Regions from separate parts of the Lysinibacillus sp. RS11 genome, predicted to be linked through region 2. Evidence: a T-box and tRNA genes for the amino acid it is inferred to sense, from the RefSeq annotation. Region 2 holds a T-box; the other holds one or more tRNA genes.
The links. A T-box is a leader RNA that pairs with one kind of tRNA and senses whether it is charged. The one in region 2 lies ahead of argS (arginine--tRNA ligase), so its partner is inferred to be a tRNA-Arg.
Positions count from the first base shown of each region.

Region 1: it encodes a tRNA-Arg, which carries the amino acid that the T-box ahead of argS (arginine--tRNA ligase) is inferred to sense. The anticodon was not compared.

Region 1 is NZ_CP168124.1:4,011,059-4,019,295, reverse strand. Features, by position in the region: gene trxB (thioredoxin-disulfide reductase) at 1-142, shown strand, start outside; gene AB9L17_RS20780 (NUDIX domain-containing protein) at 618-1,085, shown strand; gene rapZ (RNase adapter RapZ) at 1,095-1,988, shown strand; gene AB9L17_RS20770 (gluconeogenesis factor YvcK family protein) at 1,993-2,988, shown strand; gene whiA (DNA-binding protein WhiA) at 3,059-4,006, shown strand; gene AB9L17_RS20760 (HPr family phosphocarrier protein) at 4,121-4,378, shown strand; gene AB9L17_RS20755 (hypothetical protein) at 4,384-4,983, opposite strand; gene clpP (ATP-dependent Clp endopeptidase proteolytic subunit ClpP) at 5,176-5,757, opposite strand; tRNA gene AB9L17_RS20745 (tRNA-Arg) at 6,217-6,291, shown strand; gene AB9L17_RS20740 (basic amino acid ABC transporter substrate-binding protein) at 6,794-7,594, shown strand; gene AB9L17_RS20735 (amino acid ABC transporter permease) at 7,845-8,237, shown strand, end outside.
Region 2 is NZ_CP168124.1:2,372,751-2,380,987, forward strand. Features, by position in the region: gene AB9L17_RS12125 (excalibur calcium-binding domain-containing protein) at 1-417, shown strand, start outside; gene AB9L17_RS12130 (FtsW/RodA/SpoVE family cell cycle protein) at 487-1,725, opposite strand; gene AB9L17_RS12135 (helix-turn-helix transcriptional regulator) at 1,712-2,107, opposite strand; gene AB9L17_RS12140 (sigma-70 family RNA polymerase sigma factor) at 2,088-2,639, opposite strand; gene AB9L17_RS12145 (hypothetical protein) at 2,925-3,950, shown strand; T-box leader at 4,148-4,367, shown strand; gene argS (arginine--tRNA ligase) at 4,542-6,215, shown strand; gene AB9L17_RS12155 (CynX/NimT family MFS transporter) at 6,385-7,563, shown strand; gene AB9L17_RS12160 (TcaA NTF2-like domain-containing protein) at 7,828-8,237, shown strand, end outside.

The DNA.
Region 1 (8,237 bases), 1.6 Mb from region 2:
TACCGTACCTGGTATATTCGCTGCGGGAGATGTGCGTGAAAAGTCACTTCGTCAAATCGTTACAGCGACAGGTGATGGAAGTATTGCAGCACAAGCAGTACAGCATTATGTGGAAAAATTATTAGAAAAAATTAATGCTTAAAGTGGATCAAGACTAAAATCTGTTTTGATTGACTCAACACCAAAAGTTGTGGATGACATTTGTTAAAACTTATGCCAATATAAGTTGGAACGGAAATCAACCACACGATATGGTGATGATTCTCTTGATGAAATTTTAAGGAAAAATATACAATTTTAATACGGTTTTAATATTGTTGTAACTTGAATGACATATAAAAGGTGTAATATATAAAGTGTAATTAGCAATCCCCCTTTTAATTTGTTTAGTAGGTTGTTTCCACCAAATTAGGTGGAGCAACCTATTTTTGTTGTGATTAAAAATTTTGATTTTTTATTGCACCGTTTCATATGTTTAAGTAGCGGTTAAAACATAGTTCCCGTAGATAGTAGTGAAGCTAAAATTGCTATGCACCTAAAGTTCTGAATGGAGGACAAACCTTGTTTGGTCTTGTTATAATAAAAGGTAGAATGCAAAAGTGATTAGAGGTGTGCCTATGCAAAGAATTGCAAATTTAATAGCCGTAAAAGACGGTCAAATATTATTACTTCAGAAGCCGAGACGCGGCTGGTACGTAGCTCCTGGCGGTAAAATGGAGTGTGGTGAGTCAATCTATGAGGCTGCTGTACGTGAGTTTCAAGAAGAAACAAATGTCACACCATTAAATGCTCATTTAAAGGGTGTTTATACGATGATTATTAAAGAAAATAATGAGATAGTGGATGAATGGATGCTTTATACATTTGTTGCCAAGGATGTAGAAGGTGTACCGTTTGTTGAAACTAGAGAGGGCAAACTTGCATGGCACCCAGTAGAGGATTTAAAACATTTGCCTATGGCTGAAGGTGATCGAACAAATTTACAATTTGCCATCTCACAATCAGGCATTCAGTACGGTACGTTTGAATATACGACTGATTTTGAATTACTTCATGAGAAAATACAAATATCAATAGAACAATAAAGGAGCTGCATGACAGTGGTGGTTGAAGACCGAAAAAATACACATGAATTGGTTATTATTACAGGAATGTCTGGCGCTGGAAAAACAGTAGCGATTCAAAGCTTTGAGGATTTAGGGTATTACTGTATTGATAATTTACCACCAGCGTTGCTCACAACATTTTTAACCCTGCTCAGGGATTCGGGTAAAAATATTACACGTATTGCAGCTGTCATGGATATGCGTGGTGGCGACTTTTTTGATTCTCTTATTGGCGCACTCGACCATATTCTTAAAGAAGGCGATATTGTTGCACGAATTTTATTTTTAGATGCGGATGATGCAACTTTAGTTAGACGTTATAAGGAAACAAGACGTGCACATCCATTGGCTGTAAATGGGTTACCGTTAGATGGCATTAAACAAGAACGGAAGCTTTTATCGGAAGTAAAGGGTCGCGCTAAATTTATCTATAATACATCTAACATGAAGCCAAAAGCGCTACGCGAAAAAATTGTTAAAGAATTTGCCAGTGATGCCGATAATATTTTCTCAGTAAATATCATGTCTTTTGGATTTAAACATGGTATGCCGATAGATGCAGACTTAGTGTTTGATGTTCGTTTTTTAAAAAATCCATACTATGTAGAAGAGTTACGCCATAAAACGGGTTTACAAACTGAGGTATCTTCTTATGTTCTGGCACTTGAAGATACGCAAACACTCATTCAAAAATTAACGGATCTGTTTGAATTTATGATTCCTCTTTATAGACAAGAGGGCAAATCACAACTTGTCATTGCTTTTGGTTGTACTGGTGGACAGCATCGTTCGGTGACATTAGCTGAATATTTCGGGGCGTTTTTAGCCAATAAAGAAAATGCTGTTATTACACATCGTGACATCAATCGTAGAAAGGATTGAGTGAATGGGAAAGAAGCGAACTAAGCTTGTTGTAATAGGTGGTGGTACAGGGCTCTCTACTTTACTACGAGGGCTCAAGCACCACCCATTTGAAATTACTGCAATTGTGACAGTAGCTGATGACGGTGGTTCTTCAGGACGCTTACGGGATGACTATGATATTCCACCACCTGGTGATGTTCGTAATGTTATTGCTGCGTTATCGGATGTTGAGCCACTTGTAGAGCAAATGTTTCAATATCGATTTTCAGCATCAGAAGATTTACGTGGACATTCATTAGGGAATTTAATGTTGACTGCTTTGACGGAAATTACCGGAGATTTTAACCATGCTATTAGTGAAATGGGAAAGGTTTTAAAGGTCCATGGTCGCGTCATACCAGCAGCCAACAAAAAGATAAATTTACATGCAGAGCTAGAGGACGGTTCAATAATTGAAGGTGAATCGAAAATTCCAATGGCTAAAAAACGATTGAGTCGTGTTTTTTTAGTGCCTGAAAACGTGCAACCGCTACCAGAGGCTATTCGAGCAATCAATCGTGCTGACTATATTTTAATTGGTCCGGGAAGTTTATATACAAGTATTATTCCAAACCTTCTTGTAAAAGGAATTGGTGAAGCCATTATAAGGGCTAAAGGAAGAAAAATATACGTTTGTAATTTAATGACTCAAAAAGGTGAAACGATTTCCTATACAGCAGGTGACCATGTGCAAGCTTTATACAAACATGTTGGAGATTCCTTTATTGATTCTATTTTAGTAAATGATGTAAAACTACCGCATCCTGTAGAAGAGCTTTATAAGGAAGAATGTGCTGAGCCAGTAACTTTTGACGTTGCGAAGCTTGAAAGTATGGGATTAGAGGTTATTAAACGAGATATTGCTACGATTCGCTCAGATGGGACGGTTCGTCATAATGCAGCAAACGTTGCAAAATGGCTTGTAGATTACGCAAATATCTATAAACAAAATATAAGTGAACCAATTATAGAATCATAAAGCGCTATTTGTATATGATAAGATGGACATATACATAGAACTAAAGGTTGGTTGGAAAGGGGGGCTTGATATGTCTTTTGCTTCTGAAACTAAAAAGGAATTGACCCAAATAGAAGCAGACAATCATTGTATGAAAGCAGAAGTATCTGCCCTAATTCGTATGAATGGTTCATTATCGTTTGCTAATAAACAGTTAAGCTTAGACGTACAAACGGAAAATGCTGCAATCGCAAGAAGGCTTTATACGATTATGAAAAAGCTGTATCCATATAATGTAGAGTTACTTGTTCGAAAAAAAATGCGTTTGAAAAAAAATAACGTATACATTTGCCGTGTAAGAGAAGGTGCGCGAGAGCTACTAATCGATTTAGAAATCATCTCAGACGATTTTCAATTTAATCATACTATATCTCGAGAGCTCATAAAAAAGGGTGGTCAAAAAAGAGCGTATTTACGAGGCGCATTTTTAGCAGGTGGTTCTGTCAATAATCCAGAAACATCAGCATACCATTTAGAAATTTATTCATTATATAAAGAGCATGGCGAGGCTTTAATGGATTTGATGAATGAATTTGAGCTAAATGCAAAGACAATTGAACGAAAAAAAGGCTTTGTAACCTATTTAAAAGAAGCGGAAAAAATTTCTGATTTTCTTAATATTGTAGGCGCTCATCAAGCAATGATGAAATTTGAAGACGTTCGCATATTGCGAGACATGCGGAATAGTGTTAATCGAATTGTTAACTGTGAAACAGCAAATTTAAATAAAACAATAGGTGCAGCATTACGACAGGTAGAGAATATTCGTTTTATTGAAAATTCAATAGGCCTAGATCAATTGCCTGAAAAGCTTCGTGAAATTGCACGATTACGAGTAGAATATCAAGATGTAACCCTAAAAGAACTTGGTGAGATGGTATCAAGTGGAACGGTTAGTAAATCAGGAGTCAATCATCGATTAAGGAAAATCGATGAAATTGCCGATGCATTAAGAAGTGGTGAAAAAATTGATGGTTAAATTTTCATACTTTTCAGGTATGAATGTCATGTGTAATCGCGTATTGTTCTTTTGCTAGTAAGTGAGGTAAGATAAAACTAATAAAATGAACGGTAGTAAAGGGGAGTTTTGAGAATGACCGAGAGAAGAGTCCATGTAAAATTAAAATTAGGACTACAAGCTAGACAAGCGGCGCTATTCGTACAAGAGGCAAATCGTTTTAGCGCAGATATCTTTCTTGAGAAAGAAGAGAAAAAAGTAAATGCTAAATCCATTATGGGTGTAATGAGTTTAGCTATTGCAAAAGGAACAGAAGTTGTCCTTAGTAGTGATGGGAACGATGCTGAGCAAGCGGTAACAGCATTGGCAGCACTAATCGAAGAAGAAGATTAAACAACCTATAATGCAAAAACTGTCCAAGCTGTAAAACTTACATGCTGGGCAGTTTTTTTGCGTCTTTGCAACGCAGAACAAAAGAGCCTGAATGACGGAAGGAAAGGTCGAAGAGACGGAAAGAAAGGCTGAAACGACGGAAAGAAGAGCCGAAGCGACGGAAAGAAAGGCTGAAGCGACGGAAAGAAAAGACTGCGACGGAAAGAGAGGCTGAAGCGACGGAAAGAAGAGCTGGAGCGACGGAAGGGAAGGTCGAAGAGACGGAAAGAAAAAACCGCGACGGAAAGAAAGGCTGAAGCGATGGAAAGAAGAGCCGGAGCGACGGAAGGAAAGGTCGAAGCGACGGAAAGAAAAAACCGCGACGGAAAGAAAGGCTGAAGCGAAGGAAAGAAGAGCCGGAGCGACGGAAGGAAAGGTCGAAGCGACGGAAAGAAAAGACCGCGACGGAAAGAAGAGCCGAAGCGACGGAAAGAAGAGCCTGAGCGACGGAAGGAAAGGTCGAAGCGACGGAAAGAAAAGACCGCGACGGAAAGAAGAGCCGAAGCGACGGAAAGAAGAGCCTGAGCGACGGAAAGAAAGGCCGAAACTACGAAAAGAAAAGTCAAATATAGGGTAGAACCATTAGGTAATGGATAGAATGACCAAAGTGATGGATAGAAGAGCCAAAATCGTGGATAGAACCGCCAAAATCATGGATAGAACAACCAAAGTGATGGATCACCCCATCAAACCATACATACATGGATGTCGAACAAAAAAAGACATCTCAGAAATAATCTGGGATGCCTTTAACTTTTTTATTTGCGTTCCATAATTTGATCGATTAAGCCGTATTCTTTGGCACGCTCAGCAGTCATGAAGTTATCGCGATCTGTATCTCTTGAAATTACTTCAAGCGGTTGACCAGTGCGTTCTGATAAAATGCCATTTAATTTTTCGCGTAAGAATAAAATACGTTTTGCAGCGATTTCAATCTCAGTTGCTTGACCTTGTGCACCGCCAAGAGGTTGGTGAATCATTACTTCGGCATTTGGTAATGCGAAGCGTTTACCAGGTTCACCAGCAGCAAGTAGGAAAGCACCCATAGATGCTGCCATACCAATACAAATTGTTTGTACTTGTGGCTTAATGATTTGCATTGTGTCATAAATTGCCATACCAGCAGTGATTGATCCGCCTGGTGAGTTGATGTAAAGAAAGATATCTTTATCTGGATCTTCTGCTTGTAGGAATAGAAGCTGAGCAACAATGGAGTTAGCTACATTGTCGTCAATCGCGCTTCCTAATAAAATAATACGGTCTTTTAGTAGTCGTGAATAGATGTCATAAGCACGTTCACCACGACTTGTTTGTTCAATAACTGTAGGAATTAAATTCATGTTAAATCCTCCTTAAAAAACTAAATTCGAATACTTTTGCTGATAACATCCATTGTGTATCAGCTGTATCCTTATCATACACATTATAGTCAGGGAAGGTCAAATATTATCCCTGCTAAAGTGAAATTAAATAAATAGCCAATACTGAAAACTGTTCATGACTAAAACAGTATGGTTGATGTAACGAAGTGTAAGCGCCAAGAAGGCTTAGTTCACACTACGGGAAGCGTCCTTCTGTCGTGAAATGGATAGTCAAGTACATATTTTGATGAAGAGTCTAAAAAAAATTAAAATCTTTTTGCATTCTATAGTTGAATTATGAGCAATACGTTTGTATAATTGGTAAGGTCATAAGTTAAAGTACAGTACACTATTTTGCAGGTATGCTTCAAATGAGGATTATCTACATCATGCTTTTTGGAAAGCCTTTGAGTGAGTACTTTTTTTTTGTGTCTAATTGCCCTCGTGGTGTAATGGATAACACGTAAGATTCCGGTTCTTGCACTGGGGGTTCGATTCCCTCCGAGGGCGCCATTTTACTGATTATTTGATTTACTTTTATAGCAATTCTCCTAATAAGTAGTTTAGCAGCCTGCTTAGTGGAGAATGAAGGGAAAATAGTGGGAATTCTGCTTAGTTAGCATTATTCCCTTATGTGTTTCTTTCAAACCTTCAAAAAAGCAATAACTCCAAATTATTTTTTAGTGAACATACTGTACGTGAAGACTAGTATACTAGTCGGAAAAAAGAATCCTTTCTGAGGGGATTCTTTTTTTTTGCCAAAATATATCTATCTTCGGCATAGTTCGAATTTGTATAAATATACAATTTAGGTTAGATTTTTGTTCATTCATACCGTTTTTTGCTAAAAAAACCAACTAAAATTAATTTTTATGAAAAAACAATTACTTTTATGCGAATTGTTGTTGTCTAAAGTGAATAATGTCACTATAATTGACCTAATAGTCTAACATTTCCGAATTAACAAACAATAAAATGTGTTTCGGGAAGGTAATGGAATAAGGGGGAAAATACTATGAAAAGAAGTTTATCGATGCTATTGATGATCGTGGCAGTATTTGCATTAGTTCTAGCTGGCTGTGGTGCTAAAGAAAAGACATCATCTGGTAGCGAGCCATCTGAGGGTGAGGATGGTAAAAAAGTTTATAAGGTAGGAACAGAAGCTACCTTTGCGCCATTTGAATCACTTGACGATAAAGGAAATGTTGTAGGAATTGATGTCGATATTTTACAAGCAATTGCTGATGAGATGGGCTTTGAAGTGGAATGGCAAAACATTGGTTGGGAGCCTGTATTCCAAACGATTAAAAATGGTGAAACAGATATCGGTGCATCTGGCATAACAATCAATAAAAAGCGTAAAGAGTCATTTGACTTTACTGAGCCATATTATGAATCTCAATTATTAATCGTTGTAAAGGAAGATTCAAAGATTAAATCATTAGCTGAATTAAAAGATAAAAAGATTTCAGTACAAATTAATGCTACTGGACATGAAGCTGCTAAAAAGCTGCAAGGAGAATCAAGTACAAATATTTTGGCGTTTGAAAATCAACCAGTCGCTATTCAAGAGATGCTAAACGGAAACGTAGACGCAGCAATTGGTGATAATGCGGTAGTGTATGAATATATTAAGGCACATCCAAACGAAAAACTTAAAATAATAGAAGATGATGCATTTGAAAAAGAATATTATGGGTTTATGGTTCAAAAAGGGAACACAGAGTTGTTAAACCTACTAAATGAAGGTCTGAAAAAAATTAAAGAAAACGGTAAATTAAAAGAAATTACAGGCACAGAATTTAAAGAAAAATAATGAATGCGTGATGCCACTAGTATAGTTATAGTTAGCGGCCCATTAATTTTCATTCAGCAAATGTCTTCTGTAGTGAAAGCAACGCATCAGCTACAGAAGACTCCTATCTCTAAAGGTGGCGGGATGAATGAGTATGAGGTTCTTGTGTCGGCCTTCGTGTAGGTCTAGGCACAATTCAAAATCTGCACGCAACTATACCAAGGCGAAATGATTTTTTGGATTAACTCTAAAGGGGAAGTGGGGTTTTCGGATGGACATCTTTGACTTACGCTGGGACACAGTCTGGAACTACCGTGATATGTTTATACGTGGTATTGGCGTGACGCTTGTTTTAACACTTAGTGGTTATTTTGGAGGAATTCTTTTAGGGTTATTTTTAGGTCTTGGAAAATTATCAGATAAAAAATGGATTTATTGGCCATGTAAGTTATATGTAGATTTATTCCGTGGGACTCCGATGCTTGTGCAAATCTTATTAATTCACTTAGCGGTGATACCGTCAATTTTTGGGCATTCACTAGGCTATATGGTTTCAGGGATTACGGCACTTATTTTAAATTGTGCGGCATACAATGCAGAAATTTTCCGTGCGGGCATTCAAAGTATTGCTAAAGGGCAAATGGAGGCAGCTCGTTCTCTGGGC
Region 2 (8,237 bases):
GGTAATGTCATTGGCTATGCTACTACAAGTTTTATGAGTGAATCTAAACCAACAACAAAATATGTAGTAACACAAGGTCTTGTTGTTAGAAATATCGCTAGTCCTTCTGGAGATAATATCGGAGAACTTTCGAAAAACGAAGAAGTTTTAGTTCATTCTACAATTGCTGGTTGGTCATTTGTAACAACGCCACTGTACGGAGGTTATGTAATAGATTCACATTTAACTTCTAAAAATCCGTCGGCTAAAACTAGTAATGGTTCAAGTGGCTCATCAACACCTTCAAACGGAAGTAAGTCAAAATATAAAAATTGTACAGAACTTCGTAAGGATCATCCAAATGGAGTAGGTAGCGATCACCCAGCTTATGAAAAAAAGCATGATCGTGATGGAGATGGATGGGCTTGTGAAAGATAATAAAATTAGCTACCTGTAATTGGGTAGCTTTTTTTTGATCAATTATTTAAGTTAATAATGCTCGATTTTTTAAATATATGATTTTCTTCGATAAATACTCAGCGTCAAGCCGATAGCAACGCTTCCTAGGAGCATTGGAAAAAGACCATAGCTAATAAATGGGATTGGCATTGACATAACGGGTACAAGGCCAAATAACATGAATACTTGGTAGACAATTTGTGTTGTTAAAAAGGCAAGCCCACCTATAATTAATAAACGACCATATTCGTTATGAATGAAACCTAGTGTGTGTGCTATACGATAAATAATGAAGCCAAGAATACATAAAACGATTACTCCTGCAATAATCCCATATGATTGTAAAATCGTGAGTAATACAAAATCAGTATGTGCTCCACCCGCAAATGTTTGACTGCTGGAGCCAAACCAAGTGAGGTCCTTCATCGCAGTTGAAATAAATAGTACGTTAGAAGAATCTTCTAAACCTGGTGTAAAGATCGTCTTCATTCGTGCAAGCTGATACGGTTCTAATGGCGCAACCATTAAGTATCCGATAAAAACAACAAATAGAAAACTAAATGCTGCAGTAATGGCTAGCTTGTGCTTACGAGAAAAGCTGCTTGTAAAAAATAATGTGGCAACAATCGCTGTATAGGTACTGAGTAAAGAAATGTCCGATAATCGTAAGTAAAAATATACGCCTATCGCATAAAGAATAAGTAGAAACCATAATGATTTTTTTTGTTTAGCGAAAAGCCCAGCAAAAGAAATTAAAAAGAGAGGCAACGTCATCCAACCTTGAATTTCAAGAGGACCTGCTTTAAAGAAAATTACACCATTGATCGCTTCGTTCCCATTTAAGACAATGAGAAACAAAAGAAATGCAAGTATATACATATGCGTTGAATAGCGCTCTAGCTTGCGAAAATCGAATCGCATTAAGAAAATTGCCACAGCAATGCCAGCAATAACAATAACGAAATTACGTATGATAAAATCTCGTAACGAGAGCTCTGCCGGCAGGAGCGGTAAGAAGCTACACATTGCTGCCAGCACAAATGGAATAACTAGTAGCCAATCGATTTTCGGCTGATGTATCTGATTGAGCGAGATACCAAGTTTCGTTGCATTACCCATTTCAAGCACCGCCTGATGTTCCGCATCGGTATCGTTGTATCCATTTTCCTGCCAAGCCTGCTTCGACTTCGCTAAATGATACGTCAACTCCTTTTCAACCGAATCATGTGCCTCCTTATTGCGAATATGTCCCTTTACGTGTTGAATATAGTCCTTAATCGTTCGCATAGCGTGCCTCCTTCAGTAATTGCTGAATAGAAGGGAGTTTGTGCGTTTCTTTGTTAAGCTTTGTCAATAGCTTGACGCCCTTATTAGAAAGTACATATCGTTTTTCGTTCTCCTGCCATTCACTAACGACTAGCTGCTGTTGTTCGAGGCGATGAAGCATGGCATAAATCATCCCTTCATTTAAATGGACTGTCTGTTTGTTGTTAGTATAAAGTAGCTGCGTGAGCTCATAGCCTGTGCGTGTCGTTTGTAGCATTGATAATAGCATTTGATCAGAAAATTCCTCATGAATGCCTTTACGTATCGCTTCCCGATGTTGTTCTGTAAACTGCACTTTTTTAAAGTGATTTTTCATCGCTTGTTTAAAACGTGTTTCCGTCAAATGGATTCCCTCCTAACGCTTTTTGTAACAAAGTACGTGCCTTATGAAGTCTCGTTTTCACCGTGTTTTTATTCATTGATAAAATACTGGCAATTTCCTGAACCGAATACTCCTCAAAATAATAAAAGTAAATCACTTCACGATACTTAACAGGGAGTGCCATCACAAGGTCAAACAATGCCTCGTCCTCACTATTTTGAACGACCTGTTCTAACAAATTATCCGTTTCCAGTGTTTCCGCTAACACATTCGTTTCGGTAACATCAACGTTTTTCTTGTACCAGCTCTTGAGATAGTCCTTTGAATGATTTATAGCAATACGCCACAACCAAGTCTTCATACTAGCTTTCCCTCGGTAGCTAGGAAGGGCCTTATAGCACTTTATAAAAATCTCTTGTGTTAAATCCTCAGCAAGGGCCGCATCATGTACATATGTATAAACGAGCTGTAGAACTTCTTGACCATAGTCTGTCATTAGCTCCTCAATCACCGAATTTCGTGATAATGCGCTTATTTGAATCGTTTCCTCCATTTTCATCCCTCCTTACCTGTTCATACATTAGACGACTGCCAAATAGTACCGGTTTTGTTTTTATTATATAAAAAATCATCGATACTACTTCATTTTTAATTGAATCGAAGGATAGGCAATCATTTCATAGGATTTTTGATAGGAGTTGCGAGCCTTTGGAAAGTGTTCTAGATGTTTAATGTGAGGGGTACATTAATAGAAGTATGAACCAATGGAAAAAATCTAATAGAATTACCGCCATTAGAGAGGTTAAAGAATCAAAACTATTAGGAAGAGGGGTAAACTTTGAATAATTTTTTCGTTTTTTTGATAATTATTGTATTTATTTGTATAGTCTTTAGTAATAAAATATTTTCAATTGCTAATAGTCCTTCCGAATCTAAGCTTTACATAAATGTTTTTGATCCTAATAGCTTGATGTTTACATTTTATCAATACGACCAGATTCAAAATAAAAGTAAATTATTATTAAGTAAGGAAACGGCAGATTATACTTCTTTCGCTTATACTGAAGGTAATAATAAATTGTATTTTGCAGATGGTATATCAGATCGTACAATACAATTATTTGAAAATGACCTAAATACTAATCAAATGAAACAGTTAACCACTGTATTTAATAACGTTGACTTTATCCAAATAGACAAAGAACAAAAAATGATCTTTATGAGAGTCTTATTAAGAGATGAATTTAAAAATTTTCATATGGCTACCTATAATCTTGAAACACAGAAAATACAAATTTGGGAAGAAGAAAATAAGGATAGAAGTGTTTTAGATTTTAATTATAACCCAAACAATAATCAATTAATTGTAGTATCTTTCTCCCAGGACGAACATCAGAAGAAACTTGACGAGGCTAATAAAAATCAAACCAAATTACAACCAACCAAATACAGTTTAGATATTTATGATATTGAAGGACAAAAAAAGAAACATATAGCGAATGTGGAGAGATTTATAAGTGGAGCATCATTGGCGCCAGATGCTAATTCGGTTATCATCAGCTATGATGAAGCTATAGACAGTCCTATTTCGCATGTTGTAGAAATAGATATTAAATCAAAAAAGGTAAAGCCTTTACTAGATCGTAGTGGTATTTATTCGAAAATTCGCTTCGTAAAATTCGATGAAAAAAAAGAAGGGTTTTTTTTCTTATCTAGTGTGATTGATGAAGAAAAGGGTTATAGTATTTTGAAAATACCTAAAGAGAGCGTACTTTCATACTATGACATTACGAAACAGAAAGTTAAAAATATATGGCGGGCTGAAAAAAGTGTCATTGTAAACTATTCAGCTGATAATTTTTAATGAGTAAAGAGTGCTTAGTACAACGCCCAAATATAAAGAGAGCAATCTAGCTAAATTTTATTTGCGCGAAAAACATTACAAAAATACTCTCCATTGCCCTGAGAAGATGTTTTGGCGTTGTTTAATTAAATCAAATAATTCAGAAAAAACCATTGACTTTAGAAAGTTGTGCCTGTAAAATATTTCAAAATCAATAAAAAAATTCGATGAAAAAGAGAGTAGTTTATGGTGGGACTGGAAAGCGATTTAGGGACGGTGTGAGCCTAATGCAGCAGCCATAAATGAAACGCACTTTGGAGAAGATTCTCGAATGAGTAGTAGAGAATACCGGGGAGTCACCTCGTTAACAACGGAAAGTGGTCATATAATTTGGCAACTAGAGTGGTACCACGGGATAACTATGCTCTCGTCTCTATTTTAGAGACGAGGGCTTTTTTTATCTTCATTCAGCAGAAAACGCTTATCTCTAAAGGTAAGAGATGAAAAGGGGATTTGTTTCTTTATCAGTGAGTTTCCAACTCCATTGAATGAAGCCTTCGGACGCAATTCCATCAAGGCGAAATTGATTATATATTGGGAGGAGAAAAAAACATGCATACACAAATTGCGAAAAGCATTGCTGAGGCATTAAAGAATGAGCTTTCTGTCAACGAAATTCAACATTTACTGGAGAAACCGAAAAAATTGGACTTAGGGGATGTGGCATTTCCATGCTTTATACTAGCTAAGAAATTAGGGAAATCGCCTCACAGTATCGCTTCCGAAATTAAAAACAATATAAGTTGTGAAATAGTGCAAGATGTTCAAGTAGTAGGTGGTTACGTCAATATTTTTTACGATCAGCCGATGATTACAAAACAGGTAATTAGCCGAATAGTAAAAGAAAAAAATTTATATGGAACCCAACAGGAATCAAAAGGAAATGTAGTTTTTGATTTTTCTTCCCCTAATATAGCGAAGCCTTTTTCAATGGGCCATTTACGTTCTACAGTAATCGGTAATGCTTTGGCAAACATTGCCGAGAAAAATGGCTATAAAGCAATTCGTATTAATCATTTAGGGGACTGGGGAACACAATTTGGAAAATTAATCGTGTCCTATAAAAAATGGGGAGATCAACAAAAAATTGAAGCTGCTCCCATAAAGGAATTATTAAAAATATATGTGCAGTTCCATGAAGAAGCGGAGCAGGATGACACACTCAATGAACAGGCACGTGCCGCATTTAAAGCATTAGAGGATGGGGATGAAGGGACATTAGCTCTTTGGCAATGGTTTAGAGATGCATCACTTGTAGAATTCAAGACCATTTATCAACTGCTGGGCATTGATTTTGATTCATTTGATGGGGAAGCTTTTTACAATGATAAAATGGCTGCTGTTGTGAAAGAGCTAGAAGAAAAACAACTGCTAGTGAAATCGGATGGTGCGTATGTCGTTGAATTAGACAATATGCCACCATGCTTAATAACGAAAGCAGACGGTGCTACGCTTTATGCTACCCGTGATTTAGCAGCAGCTTTTTACCGACAAAAACAATATGGCCCTAAAAAGATATTTTATGTTGTAGGAAATGAACAATCTCTCCATTTTAAACAACTATTTAAAGTTATTGAGAAAATGGGCTATAACTGGGCAAAAGACTTACAGCATGTTCCTTTCGGGATGATTCTGCAAGAGGGGAAAAAAATGTCGACGCGTAAAGGCAAAATTGTTTTATTAGCAGATGTACTGAAGGAAGCGATTGCTACAGCGAAGCGAAATATCGATGAAAAAAATCCAATGCTTGAGCAGAAAGATAGCATCGCACATCAGGTCGGTGTTGGTGCAGTCATTTTTAACGATTTAAAAAATGATCGTCTACACGATATTGAGTTTTCCATTGAGGACATGATGAATTTTGAGGGAGAAACAGGGCCATATATTCAATATACTTATGCACGTATTTCATCTCTTTTAGAAAAAGCAGAAGACAACGGTAACGAAGTATTTTGTGAAACATTAGGTGAGCAAGCATGGCCAGTCATTTTATTACTAGAACAGTTTCCCAATGTAATTACCAACGCTTTTGAGCAAGCTGATCCATCACAAATTGCTAAATATGCCCTACAATTAGCGCGTCTATTTAATAAATATTATGCACAAAATAAAGTATTGGTCGATGACAACCAAAGAAGTTCACGATTAGCATTTTGTCAATGTGTATCTGTTGTTTTAAAAGAATCGTTAGCATTGTTAGGAATTGAAGCGCCTAAAAATATGTAGGCACTTCTATATCATCGTTGTAGATGCATTTTCAGTCATTTATTGCCATGAAATTGACCGCAACTAGAAAAAATGGTACAAGGAAATAGTGTGAAATTTAAGGTCTTATCAGCATGTTAGACTTTAGTGGAATTTTTCGAATTATATAGAGAGAAGGTTTTTAGAAAGTATGAAGAAAAAGCAATGGCGTGTTTCCGCGCTACTTGTGATTGTCAGTATTTTTTTCGTTGCACTCAATATGCGGCCAGCAGTCACAGGGATTGGACCACTATTTAATGTACTTTTGGAGTCACTCCATGTATCCAATACAAAAATGAGCTTTTTAACGTCTATTCCGGTGTTTTGTATGGGACTCTTTGCACCATTCGCTGTACCCTTACAAAGGAAACTCGGAACAAAAACAGCGATCACGCTACTACTAATCATCATCGCATTAGCAAATGGGCTACGCTTTTTTAAAGAAAGCTATGGACTACTTGTTGTCACAAGCTTTGCTGCAGGGTTTGCCATTGCGCTTATTGGTCCAATGTTAAATGCCTATATAAAAAAGAAATTCCCGACCCGTTTTACAACAGTTGTAGGTATTTATTCGTTTGGAATAGGAACAGGGGCAACATTAAGTGCAGCACTAACAGTAACATTTTATAATCATTTTCATGAGAGCTGGACTATGGCGCTTGGCAGTTGGGCAGTACTAGCAATGATCGCTCTTGTCATTTGGTTACTGACAATACAAAAAGACCAGGACGAGTTATCAGAAACAGATGTATTGAGTAAAAATGATGCGCGAAATCCATGGAATAATGTTCGTGCTTGGACTATTTTAATTTATTTTGGTTTACAAACATCTTTGTTTTTCTCAATGATGTCTTGGTTAGTACCGATGATACAGGATAAGGGCTATTCACTTGTCGCTGCAAGTTCTATGCTAACTTTTATGTCGATCGTTCAAATGATTGGAAATATCACTGTCCCTATACTAATGGAAAAGTGGGCGAATCGAATGGGTTGGCTTTTCTCTTTAGGAATCCTAGGTATTATCGGCTTTGCACTACTATGGTTAAGTTCAGGTGCTATGTTGTGGATTGCCGTATTAATAATAGGGATCGTTTTAAGTGGCTTATTTCCAATTGGTCTATTGTTACCATTGGACGAGGCAAAAAATGATGAGGAGGCCAATAGCTGGTCATCAATGGTGCTTTCCGGAGGCTTTATGATAAGTGCCATCATTCCTATACTAATCGGTTATTGCTATGATGTGACGGGTAATCATACATTTACCTATGCCATATTTATGCTGTTAATGCTTGGCATAGTAGCTACTACAATTATTCTAAAGAAAAAATAATTTTGAGGCATGCGAGAATTTATGCGCATGTCTTTTTTTTATAAATAATATTTCAAACGCGATTTATAAGTCATTTTTCATAGTAAAGCTAGAAAAGAGTCGTTTTTTATAGGTATAACGAATTGAATAAAAGGGATGAGTAGTATTTTCACAACATGTCTAAACTAATAATATTATTATGTAAACTTGAAACGTATAAAAACCTTGTTTATGATAGAGAAGAAAGATCTTTAAGAAAGTTTTGGTGAACGTATGCGGAAAAAGATGCTCATTCTTGGAGCAACAGCTTTACTATTAACAGGCTGTGAAAATGATTCATTGGCAGAAATGTTTCATACTAAAAAGGCCGAGGTAAAATCGGAAAAAGTTGTTATGAAGAAAGAAGAAAAAATTGTACCAGAAGTAAAAATAGTTGGAGAAAATGGAATCGGTGCAGGCATTATTGTAAAAAAAGAGGATGCGAAGCTTTATATTGTGACAAATGGTGCGCTCGTAGCTTCAAAGCCAGCTGCTCTCGTCCAATTTAATAATAATAAGCTTGTGGAAGCCAATGTGCACTATATGTCTACAGCATATAATATCGCCATTTTAGAAGTTACATACAACGCATCGGTAAAGGTGCCAACTGTTTATAACGGGGAATTAAATCAATTAGCTGTTTTTGTCGATAGTTT